DNA from 3 places in the Agrobacterium sp. 10T429 genome. Region 3 is predicted to be linked to each of the others. Evidence: predicted binding sites of a transcription regulator. Region 3 holds the regulator's gene; each other region holds the start of a gene.

Region 1 (4,207 bases), on a different contig from region 3:
GGGCCGATATAGGCGAGCTTGGAATGCCCGAGCATCATGGCATCTTCAACAAGCTGCCGTGTGCCCGCGGCATAGTCGCCGCCAACATAGGGCACGGGCCCGCCAGCATCGTCGCGTCGGCCGATCGCCACGAATGGATAATCTTCCGAGACCAGCCGGGTAAGCTCCTTGCGGTCGAATTCACGGCCCAGGACCAGGCAGCCATCGGCGATCCGGAGCCTGTTGCCCTCGGAAAAAATCTTGCGGTTGTTGCCGACGCCGGCACTGGTCAGCAGCAGAAGATCGTACGCCTGCTGTTGCGCCTCTTCCTCGATGCCCAACAGGAACGGCGTGAAGAAGTCCGCCTGTGCGCTTGGAAAAGCAGGCTCGTAGGTGAAGACGCCGAGGATGCGATTAAGCCCCTTGGCCATGCGGCGCGCGATCGGGTCCGCGACATAACCCGTCTTGCGAATGACCGCCTGTACGCGTTCGCGTGTTTCAGCCGGGATACGCGCAATCGCGGTCGGCGCGCCGTTCAGAACAAGCGATACTGTTGCCTGACTGACGCCGGCAAGCTTCGCAATATCGTTCTGAGTAAGGCGTTTATGGCTGGTCACGCAATGCCCTCCCCGACACTCGTTGACTGCTAATACGTATTAGCTGTTAATGCGTATTAGCATGACTTCCCTACTCTGTGTCAAGAGGCGAAAGACACGCTTGCGGAGAGATGTTTTGACGAAGGCTTATGAGGCGGCCAGCCCGGCCTTATGACGGCCGCGCTGGGTTATGGGCTTCCATACCAGCGGTAAAACGGTGCCCGCTGCGGGTTCAGGGTACCGAAGGCGTCTTTGCGTCTGCAAGCTTTTGCTGGAGAAGCCAGGTCCACATCGCCTCATCGCCGAGCACTTTTGCCTCCACCTCTTCATGGTTCGTATCTTCAAAAACCGTCAGCCGCACATTACGTTTCAGTTCCTGGAGACGCTGAACGAGGACAACAGTATCGGACAAAGGAATCACCTCGTCCCTTGAGCCGTGAAAGGCCCAGAATGCTGTCTTTTCATTGGTGCGGTTGAGGTAATGGCGGATGCCGCCACCGGGAATTGGGACGACCGCAGCAAAAGTTTGTGGAAACTGCTCGGCCATTGACCAGGCGCCGAACGCTCCCCGGCTATATCCAATCAGATAGATACGGCTGCGGTCCACCCGATGATCCGCCACAACGGAAGCTAGGACGCTTGCGACACGTTCGATCGGATAAAGCAGTTCCTCGCTCGGATTTTGTGGCGAAAACACCATGAAAGGAAAATCACGGCCCCCATCGATCAATTTTGGCAGACCGCTGCGGCGCAGCTTTTCGACGTCGCTCCCGCCCTGATCGCCGCCATGCAGCCATACCACGAGAGGATAGGTTTTGTCCGAACCGGCATAGTCTTTGGGCGTATAAAGCAGATAATTGATATCCGACGCGATCGTGGCGTCAGACCTCATGGCCTTCTGCTCGGCAAACGCAAATGTCGATGTGGCCAGTGCCGCAACAGCGATCAGGCATAGTTTCAGATGCTTCATGCTTTTGTCCTCCCAACAAACACGTCTTCCAAGACGCGACTGGTGAACTCATCAGCCGCCGGGTTGGTTCAGTGGTTTGAAAAGCATGCCGGTCAACAAGCCATGCGGAACCCGATTGAGGCTGCGAATATCGATCAGCCAGGTTTGTCCACCGCAGTGTGGAGGACAGAGACATGCGTTCATTATTTGTTCTGGCCTGCTGTTTGAGTTTTTGCTAATCATTGCAACAAGAGTGCTTTTGAAAAATGCCGTCGTCGTGCGGATAGGCAAATATCAAGGATGCAGGCATGGCGGTTGCCTATCTGGACAAACTGAACGAGCAGCAACGCAAGGCCGTGGAACATGGCGTTGGGCCTTCAGGCGGGCACACGGCTGGACCGTTGCTGATTATCGCCGGTGCCGGTTCCGGCAAGACCAATACGCTGGCGCACCGGGTGGCGCATCTGATCGTCAATGGCGCCGATCCTCGCCGCATCCTGCTGATGACGTTTTCACGGCGTGCCGCTTCCGAAATGTCGCGTCGTGTCGAGCGTATCTGCAAGCAGGTCATCGGCGCTAACGCCGGAGCCCTCACGGATGCGATGGCCTGGTCCGGCACGTTTCACGGGATCGGCGCGCGCCTCTTGCGAATCTATGCGGAACAGATTGGACTGGACGTGGATTTCACGATCCACGACCGCGAAGACAGCGCTGATCTGATGAATCTTGCCCGACACGAGCTGGGTTTCTCCAAGACCGAGAGCCGTTTTCCGACAAAGGGCACCTGCCTTGCGATCTATTCGCGCGCCGTCAATTCACAAACGCCACTGAAAGAAATCCTGCGCCAGCACTATCCATGGGTGTCCAGCTGGGAAGAAGAGCTCAAGCAATTATTCGCCGCCTATGTCGAGGCCAAGCAGGCCCAGAACGTTCTCGATTACGACGATCTTCTGCTCTACTGGGCCCAGATGGTCAGCGATCCCGACCTTGCAGGCGATATCGGCAATCGTTTCGACCACGTGATGGTCGACGAATATCAGGATACCAATCGGCTGCAGGCCGCGGTGCTGATGGCACTGAAACCGGGCGGTCGCGGATTGACCGTCGTGGGTGACGATGCCCAGTCGATCTATTCCTTCCGGGCAGCAACGGTGCGCAATATCCTTGATTTTCCGGCATCTTTCAGCCCGGCTGCCGATATTATCACCCTTGATCGCAACTATCGCTCGACACAGCCGATACTGGCTGCCGCCAATGGTGTCATCGACCTTGCCCGTGAGCGATTCGCCAAAAACCTCTGGACCGAACGACAGTCGCTCGAGCGACCGAAGCTCGTGACAGTAAAAAGCGAAACCGAGCAGGCGAACTTCATTATTGACCAGGTGCTGGCCAATCGTGAGACCGGCATGAAGCTGAAGCAACAGGCCGTGCTGTTTCGCACCTCCAGTCATAGCGGGCCGCTTGAAGTTGAACTTACACGCCGCAACATTCCCTTCGTCAAATTTGGCGGCCTGAAGTTTCTCGACAGTGCCCATGTAAAAGACATGCTGGCGGTATTGCGGTTCGCGCAAAACCCGCGCGACCGCGTCGCCGGTTTCAGGCTACTTCAGATGCTGCCGGGTATCGGGCCGAAGAAAGCCGGCAATATTCTCGATACGATTGCGGCAGACCCGGAACCTCTGCTCGCCCTTGCCGAAATTCCGCCGCCACCCAAAACCGGTGATGACTGGGTATCCTTCGTGCAGTTGCTGGCGAACATGCGAAAATTGCACGGCGGCTGGCCATCAGATATCGAGCAGGCGCGGCTCTGGTACGAGCCCCACCTCGAACGCATCCATGAGGATGCCGAGACGCGGAAGGCCGATTTGCTGCAACTCGAGCAGATTGCCGGCGGCTATCCTTCCCGCGAACGCTTCCTCACCGAACTGACGCTCGATCCGCCGGATGCCACCAGCGATCAGGCAGGCGTGCCGCTGCTCGATGAGGATTATCTGACGCTTTCAACCATTCATTCGGCAAAAGGCCAGGAATGGCGCTCCGTCTTTATCCTGAACGTGGTCGATGGCTGCATACCCTCCGATCTGGGCGTCGGCTCCACGCATGAAGTAGAGGAGGAACGCCGGCTGCTCTATGTCGCCATGACTCGCGCCAAGGACAGTCTGTCACTGATAACCCCGCAACGGTTCTTCACCCATGGCCAGAACGCGCAGGGCGACCGGCATGTCTATGCCGCTAGAACCCGCTTCATACCGGCAACTTTGCTGCAGTTCTTTGAAACCGCCACCTGGCCCCTGGTTTCGGCCGCAGCCTCCGAGCGCAGCGCGCAGCAGATCCGCATCGATGTAGGCGCGCGGATGCGGGCGATGTGGAAATAGGGAAGATCGTACAGGCTGGAACGATGGATAACACGGCTGTTCGAAAGATCATCCATATCGACATGGATGCCTTTTATGCATCGGTGGAGCAACGCGACAACCCCGCACTTCGCGGCCTGCCGGTCGCCGTCGGCGGATCGGCCGCACGAGGCGTGGTGGCTGCGGCAAGTTACGAGGCGAGAACCTTCGGCGTCCATTCAGCCATGCCGTCCGTCACTGCCAAACGGAAATGCCCGGATCTGATCTTCGTACCGCCACGCTTCGAGGTATACCGGCAGGTGTCGCAACAGATACGCGAGATATTTGCC
Region 2 (4,207 bases), 100 kb from region 3:
GCCATTTCCGCGACCGTGCTCCTGGCGGGAACGATGAAGACGACGCTCGAAATGGTCGTGCTTATTCTCATCCTCGCCTTCGCCATGGCCCTCGTCTACGCCACCCTGATCGTCTCGGAACGCATGGACCGTTTTCTCGGCAATACCGGCCGCGCGATCCTGACAAGGCTGCTCGGCGTCCTTCTTGCCGCGCTTTCCGTGCAGTTCGTAGTGGACGGCATAAAATCGGCCTTCGCATTCTGACGACCATCGCTTCACAACAAAATGCCGCAACCGGCCGGATTTGCGAAAAATCCGCCCTTTGAATCCGGCTCCTGCCTCGGTTAAAAGACGCGCATCTTTTTTCCGCACCAGAAAGCTCTCTCCATGCGATCCACGCTGCGCCGCCTCATCCCGGATGCCGCTCCCGTCAGTAACCGGGAAAGGCTGCGCGCTGCGGCGGGCGCCTTCGTCGGCATTTCGCTGACCGGACTTCTGGGCAGCCTTGCTTTCCGCTTAGACCCTACCCTGCCCGCCATGATCGCGCCGATGGGCGCCTCAGCGGTGCTTTTATTCGCCGTGCCATCCAGCCCCCTTGCGCAGCCCTGGTCGATCCTCTGCGGCAACATCGTGTCGGCTTACGTGGGCGTGACGGTGGCTCTACTCGTTCCGGATATTTTCCTTGCCAGCGCGCTTGCCATAAGCCTTGCCATTGCTGCCATGATGGCGCTGCGCTGCCTGCACCCGCCAAGCGGCGCGGTGGCGCTGACGGCCGTTCTCGGCGGCCCCGCCGTGCATAGTCTCGGCTATGGCTTTATTCTCTGGCCGGTCGCCGGAAACTCGCTCATCCTTCTCATCCTCGCGCTCGTTTATAACAATGCCACCGGCCGCGCCTATCCGCACAGCCTGAGGTTTGGAAAGGCCAGCCACGGCACGGCAGACCCGACGCCGATACAGAAAATCGGCTTTTCCTCAGCCGATCTGGACGAGGTGCTGAAGGAATATGACGAGGTTCTCGATATTGATCGCGATGTGCTGGAGATGATTTTGCGCAAGACGGAATTGCGCTCCTGGCGCCGCCGCGCCCTCCACCTCGATTGCGCCAGCGTCATGTCGCGCGATGTGGTCGGTGTCGCCCCGGATGATAGCTTGCGCCACGCCCATTCACTGATGCGCAACCGCCATTTCAAGGCGCTGCCCGTGACCAACGACAGGGCCGAAATCCTTGGCATCGTCACTCAGACGGATTTTCTTGAAAAGGCTAGCTGGAGAAACGGCCGCCCTTCCATCGGTTTCCTGCAGCGCCTGCGCCTTATTCTCTCAGGCACAAGCGCACCCAACGATACCGTCAAGGATATCATGACATCGCCTGTTAGAACCGTGCAGCCGGAAACGGCGATCGAGGAAGCAATCATCCGCTTTGCGGAGGAAGGGCTGCATTACCTGCCGGTGATCGACGCCAACGGCAAGATGGTGGGTATTCTTTCGCAGTCCGATGTCATGGTTGCGATGCTGGCGGACAAAGCCGCGGCATAGGTCGTCGCCACCTTGAAGCGGGCAACCGGTTTCGACCGGCTCCCGCCCCGTCAATCACGGTCCCGATCAGAACGGGATATCGTCGTCCATGTCACTGGAGAAGCCGCCGGAAGGCTGGCTGCCGCCACGCGAGGCACCGCCGCGGGCCGCCGGCTGCTGGTCGTAACCGCCACCGTAGTTACCGCCGCCGCTGCCATAATCTCCACCGCCGATGTCGCCACCGCTGCGGCTGCCGCCGCCACCTTCGCCGCGACCGTCGAGCATCGTCAGCGTGGAGTTGAAGCCCTGCAGTACCACTTCGGTGGAGTAACGGTCGTTACCGGTCTGGTCCTGCCACTTGCGCGTCTGCAGCTGGCCTTCAATATAGAGCTTGGCGCCCTTTTTCACATATTGTTCAACAACCTTGCACAGGCCTTCATTGAAAACGACGACCGTGTGCCATTCTGTCTTTTCCTTGCGCTCGCCGCTGTTGCGGTCCCGCCACGTCTCCGAGGTGGCGATACGCAGATTGGCGATCGGACGGCCGTCCTGCGTCCGGCGAATTTCGGGATCGGCGCCAACGTTCCCAATCAGAATTACCTTGTTTACGCTACCAGCCATCTCGTCATCCTGTCCGCCAGCCATCGACCGGCAATTGCATTTCAAAAAATCCCGCACACAATAACCATCGCCGCCCGCAAAGGGCACCGCAACGGGGAACAATCCACAGCGAATAATCCTGACTTTTTCAGATAGTATATTCGCACTTGCAATTTGTTCCTTTTTTGTTCTATTAAATCACGAAATTCGAGTCAAGTGAGCCGAAAAGCCATCGATCGATAGGGAATAAACCTCGACACGTCCGGTTGCGTCACTACATAAGGACGCGCCGCCATCAGGCCTGTTAATTTTGTCCGAGCTTTATCATGAGTGAACTGAAGACGATTTCCATCCGTGGTGCCCGTGAGCATAACCTCAAGGGTATCGATCTGGATCTACCGCGCAATAAGCTGATCGTCATGACCGGGCTCTCCGGCTCGGGCAAGTCGTCGCTCGCCTTCGACACAATCTATGCTGAGGGCCAGCGCCGTTATGTCGAGAGTCTCTCGGCGTATGCGCGCCAGTTCCTAGAAATGATGCAGAAGCCGGATGTAGACCGCATCGACGGTCTTTCTCCGGCGATTTCCATCGAGCAGAAAACCACCTCGAAGAACCCGCGCTCCACGGTCGGCACGGTCACGGAAATCTACGACTATATGCGCCTGCTGTTTGCGCGTGTCGGCGTGCCATACTCGCCGGCGACGGGCCTGCCGATCGAGAGCCAGACGGTCAGCCAGATGGTCGACCGTATCCTTGCCTTCGAGGAAGGCACGCGCCTTTATATTCTCGCGCCGATCGTGCGCGGCCGCAAAGGCGAATATAAAAAGGAACTCGCCGAGCTGATGAAGAAGGGCTTTCAGCGCGTCAAGGTGGATGGCCAGTTCTACGAGATCGCTGACGTTCCCGTCCTCGACAAGAAGTACAAACACGATATCGATGTGGTGGTGGACCGCGCCGTCGTGCGCCCGGATATGGCAGCACGCCTTGCCGACAGTCTCGAGACCTGCCTCAAGCTTGCCGACGGGTTGGCAGTGGCCGAATTTGCCGACAAGCCCCTGCCGCCGGAAGAAACCTCGGCTGGCGGCTCCGCAAACAAATCGCTCAATGAGACCCACGAGCGTATGCTGTTTTCGGAAAAATTCGCCTGCCCGGTCTCCGGCTTCACCATCCCGGAAATCGAGCCCCGGCTTTTCTCCTTCAACAATCCCTTCGGCGCCTGCCCCACCTGTGACGGTCTCGGCTCGCAGCAGAAGGTGGACGAAAACCTGATCGTGCCCGAACCTGCACGCACCCTGCGGGATGGCGCGATCGCCCCCTGGGCCAAGTCGTCTTCCCCCTATTACAACCAGACGCTGGAGGCGCTGGGCAAGGCCTTCGGTTTCAAGCTGTCGAGCAAATGGACGGACCTTTCGAAAGAGGCGCAGCACGCCATTCTCCAAGGCACTGACGACAAGATCGAGTTCAACTATCAGGACGGTGCGCGCTCCTACAAGACGGTGAAGAATTTCGAAGGCATCGTTCCCAATCTGGAGCGTCGCTGGAAAGAGACTGACAGCGCCTGGGCGCGCGAGGAAATCGAGCGTTATATGTCGGCGGCCCCCTGCCCGGCCTGCGCCGGCTATCGCCTGAAGCCGGAAGCGCTCGCCGTCAAGATCAACAGGATGCACATCGGCGAAGTCACCCAGATGTCGATCCGTATGGCACGCGACTGGTTCGAGACGCTGCCGGAAAATCTGAACGCCAAACAGAACGAGATCGCGGTTCGCATTCTCAAGGAAATCCGCGAACGTCTGCGATTCCTCAACGATGTCGGGCTGGATTATCTCAGCCTGTCACGCAATTCCGGCACGCTTTCCGGCGGAGAAAGCCAGCGCATCCGGCTTGCTTCGCAGATCGGCTCCGGCCTCACCGGCGTTCTCTATGTTCTGGATGAGCCGTCCATCGGCCTGCATCAGCGTGACAATGCCCGTCTGCTCGATACGCTGAAACATCTGCGTGATATCGGCAATACGGTGATTGTGGTCGAACACGACGAGGATGCCATTCTGACGGCGGATTACGTTGTCGATATCGGCCCTGCCGCCGGCATCCACGGCGGTCAGGTGATCGCCGA
Region 3 (4,207 bases):
CGTCGAGCGCGATCATCATCTGGTCGATCTGGATCTGGTTTTCAGCGTCGAAACCGCCAATCGCGTCGAAGATTTCTGTATTGACGGCTTCGACCGCCTTTTCCACGCCCTTGCCGAGATAACGCTTGCCGCCATCGCGCAGCTCAACCGCCTCATGCGCGCCGGTGGAGGCGCCGGAGGGAACGGCGGCACGGCCCATGGAGCCGTCTTCGAGATAAACGTCGACTTCAACGGTCGGATTGCCGCGGCTGTCGAGAATTTCGCGCGCGATGATATCGGTAATGGCAGTCATGGTCTCTCCCTTGGGAATGGAACAGATATTTTCCGTCGCCTGTCTTAGACGATGGCGAAGAAATTACAATGACGGTGGACAGCGGAAACGGCCCGCCCGCCATTAAAATCGATTGGCACAAAAGTGCCCGCCGTCACGGTCAGCCGATCAGGCTTTCGTAATCGCGTCGAAAGCCAGAAGCTTTTCGAGCAGTTTCGGCATGTCCTTCAGGTGGACCATGTTAGGGCCGTCTGACGGCGCATTGTCCGGATCCTCATGGGTCTCGATGAAGATACCAGCCACGCCAACCGCAACAGCCGCACGCGCCAACGTCTCGACGAATTCGCGCTGGCCACCTGTGGAGCCGCCCTGCCCGCCCGGTTGCTGCACCGAATGGGTGGCATCGAACACGACAGGTGCGCCGAGCGCTGCCATGATCGGCAACGAGCGCATGTCGGAAACCAGCGTGTTGTAACCGAAGGACGCGCCGCGCTCGCACAACATCACATTCGGATTGCCGCTCTCATTGAGCTTGGCAAGCACGTTCTTCATGTCCCAGGGCGCCAGAAACTGGCCTTTCTTGACGTTGATGACGCGGCCGGTTTTGGCGGCAGCAACGAGAAGATCGGTCTGGCGGCTGAGGAACGCCGGGATCTGCAGCACGTCCACTACCTCGGAAACGATGGCGCATTGCTCTTCCGTGTGGATGTCGGTCAGAACAGGAAAACCGAATTCCTTTTTGAGATCGGCAAAAACCTGCATCGCGTTATCCAGGCCGATGCCGCGTTTTCCGGAAAGCGAAGTGCGGTTCGCCTTGTCGAAAGAGGACTTGTAGACAAGCCCTATTCCCAGCTTGTCGCAAAGCTCCTTCAGGACGCCAGCGATCATGAAGGCATGTTCGCGGCTTTCCATCTGGCACGGACCGGCAATCAGCGAAAACCGCTCGGCATTCGAGAAGGAAACCTTGCTGGCGCCATCGCCGGCAGTGACTTTAAGATTGTTCGTAACGCTCATCATTTTTCCTCGAAGGCGAAGGCAACGCCCTGACCGGGTGCCGCGGGCACTACCAGACGGCCGTCCGCTTTTGCGCAGGACACGCCATTAGCAGTAAGCACCGCCTCTGTCACGGCAAGATCGTGCGACGAAAAGACAATGCCCGCGCCGCGCAATCCGCCTTCGTTGCCATCCTGAGCATTCAGGGCCGGCCCGCTGAAAGCCGGTTTTCCGGTCAATCTGATGCTGGCATTGCCGGTCGCAAAAACCATATCACCGCCCGGAGACCATTTGCCTTCACAGGCAAACACTGTCTCGATCAGGCCCGCCACCTTCATGTCGCCGCCGGAAAACAGGACGATTTCACTCAGGCCGGTGACACCATTGGCGTGGCGCTCCAGCATGGTGCGATCGCCCGGAAGGGCTTGAAGCCGTTGACAACTGAACAAAAAGAAATCCGCGGCCGCCCCGCTTGCCGCAAAAGCCAGCCGGAACGCCGCCTCGCCTTGCGAGCCATCCGGCATCCGAACAGGCCGCGAAAACTCGAAAACGTCGCCCGCCGAAAGGCCGGCTGCCCGAAACCGCTCATGGTCAACCAAGGCGTCTTCAGTCCTGGCGACAAGAGCCGAAAAACCCTCCTGCCCGTCCCGTTGCCGGAAGGCCACATCCCTGCCGGTGAACACATCACCCCTCTCTATTGAGGCATTATATTTAGCCGGATCAGCAATTGCGAGCGGCTCCAGATAGGTGCCATCGGCGAAAAATACGCAGGCATTTTGGGTGCCGAAAGGATGCAGTGCCTCCGGCGCAACCGTAAAGCCAAGACTGACGAGGCGCTTCACGGCGACGCCTATGACTTCCACGGGCAAAACGAGATGGTCAACGCTATGGGGTTTCGTCATGACATGTATCCTGCTGGCCTTCCGCCCGGAGCATGCCGGGACGGTTTTGACCGCACAAAAGCACAATTGCGTGCTAAGAGGCAAATCATCACAGCAACAGATGGCACCTTCACGAAATTTTAGGGGATTGCAGAACACATATGGAACATATAGTGTTCGTTCTGTATTTGTTTCGCGACTTCCACTACGATTCTAAAGGGTGTTTTCCTCATGCTCACGCGCAAACAGCAGGAATTGCTTCTCTTCATTCATGAACGAATGAAAGAGTCCGGCGTGCCGCCCTCCTTCGATGAAATGAAGGACGCACTCGATCTTGCTTCGAAATCCGGCATCCACCGCCTGATAACCGCTCTCGAAGAGCGAGGATTCATTCGTCGGCTACCGAATAGAGCTCGGGCGCTGGAAGTCATCAAGCTGCCCGAGGCTTATACGCCGGGTGCAAGGCCGCAGCGCGGCTTTTCGCCAAGCGTTATCGAAGGCAGCCTTGGCAAGCCCAAGACGCCGGAACCGGCCCCTGCCCCCAAGACGCCGGCCAACGATCTGGGCGGGGCTGTCACCGTGCCGGTCATGGGCCGCATCGCTGCGGGCGTGCCAATTTCCGCCATCCAGAACAACACGCATGATGTGGCAGTGCCAGTAGACATGCTTGGCACGGGCGAACATTACGCTCTTGAGGTCAAGGGTGATTCGATGATCGAGGCCGGCATTTTCGACGGCGACACAGTCATCATCCGCAACGGCAACACCGCCAATCCCGGGGATATCGTTGTGGCTCTGGTGGATGACGAGGAAGCCACGCTGAAGCGCTTCCGCCGCAAGGGTGCCTCCATCGCGCTCGAGGCGGCAAACCCAGCCTATGAGACCCGTATCTTCGGGCCCGACCGGGTTAAAATTCAGGGCAAGCTGGTGGGGCTGATCCGCCGCTACCATTGATCTTATCGAACCGAGTGTATTCACTTTACAATAGGCGTCATCGTGAAGATGGCGCCTATATATGGTTTGGCTGTTTCCAAACGTGGCGTGCTTTTGCGGGTGCACGAGGATATGCGCCATTCAGCCTATGCGCGTTGCCCTTTCTAAACTGAGTTCCTGCTCCATAAAGATGCTTCGGTTTCGCTACAGGCATGGTGGCGAGTGGGCTGCTCGCTGTAATTGTCGAAGCGATCCCATCCGCTGTTTTTTAGCGACGTTGTTCTGTCGTGTTGCGCAGTCAGTTTTATTGGTCACCAAAGGGTGACTTATCGCAAGGCGCGCTCTCAGCGATCCCACATCACCATTCATCAACGGCGTTTATGGGAGCCATGGATAATTTTCGATATTCCGTGAACGCTTGGCAGGTGTAGAAATACGCGTCATATCTGGGAGATACGCCATGTACGATCTTTATATAGCCAACAAGAACTATTCTTCATGGTCGCTGCGGCCGTGGGTATTGATGCGCACGCTCGGTATCGCCTTTGATGAAAAGCTCATTCCGTTCGGCGAAGGCGTCTCCTTCTCCTCCTTTTCGCCGACGGGCAAGGTGCCCTGCCTAGTCGACGAGGGTATGACGGTTTGGGAAACGCTTTCGATCGTCGAATATCTTGCTGAAAGACACCAGGGCGTCTGGGCAAGCGACAAGCATGCAAGGGCTTGGTCGCGTTCGGCCGCAAGTGAGATGCATGCTGGCTTTTCCTCGCTGCGCAATCTCTATCCCATGTCGGTGGGCATTCGGGTCAAACCCAGGGGCGGCGATGCCGGGCTTAAGGCCGATATAAAGCGGATCGATGCGTTGTGGAGCGAGGGTCTTACAAAATTCGGCGGGCCATATCTTGCCGGTCAGAAGTTCACGGCGGTCGATGCTTTCTTCTGCCCGGTTGCATTCCGTTTCCAGACCTATGGCAGCGCGGATCTTTCGCCAGCAGCGAAAGCCTATTGCGACCGGCTGCTCGCCCTGCCTGCCATGCAAGAATGGTACGAGGCCGGTTTGAAGGAGAGCTGGCGCGACGCTGGTCATGAAGAGGAAGTTGGCGAGATCGGCGAATTGACTGAAGATTTGCGC

The links. The regulator LexA, encoded in region 3, represses DNA repair genes until DNA is damaged. The targets are predictions, from matches to a motif close to TGTTCNNNNTGTGTTCNG.
Region 1: the regulator LexA is predicted to act here: its motif matches at 1,722-1,739, upstream of AC1DCP_RS13770 (ATP-dependent helicase).
Region 2: the regulator LexA is predicted to act here: its motif matches at 2,270-2,287, upstream of uvrA (excinuclease ABC subunit UvrA).

Annotation. Positions count from the first base shown of each region.
Region 1 is NZ_JBFTGV010000005.1:159,492-163,698, reverse strand. Features, by position in the region: gene AC1DCP_RS13780 (LacI family DNA-binding transcriptional regulator) at 1-596, opposite strand, end outside; gene AC1DCP_RS13775 (carboxylesterase family protein) at 808-1,545, opposite strand; gene AC1DCP_RS13770 (ATP-dependent helicase) at 1,833-3,899, shown strand; gene dinB (DNA polymerase IV) at 3,923-4,207, shown strand, end outside.
Region 2 is NZ_JBFTGV010000002.1:411,900-416,106, reverse strand. Features, by position in the region: gene AC1DCP_RS07015 (MarC family protein) at 1-243, shown strand, start outside; gene AC1DCP_RS07010 (HPP family protein) at 367-1,515, shown strand; gene AC1DCP_RS07005 (single-stranded DNA-binding protein) at 1,582-2,115, opposite strand; gene uvrA (excinuclease ABC subunit UvrA) at 2,421-4,207, shown strand, end outside.
Region 3 is NZ_JBFTGV010000002.1:515,871-520,077, forward strand. Features, by position in the region: gene eno (phosphopyruvate hydratase) at 1-292, opposite strand, end outside; gene kdsA (3-deoxy-8-phosphooctulonate synthase) at 440-1,285, opposite strand; gene AC1DCP_RS07545 (VOC family protein) at 1,285-2,166, opposite strand; gene lexA (transcriptional repressor LexA) at 2,377-3,099, shown strand; gene AC1DCP_RS07555 (glutathione S-transferase family protein) at 3,539-4,207, shown strand, end outside.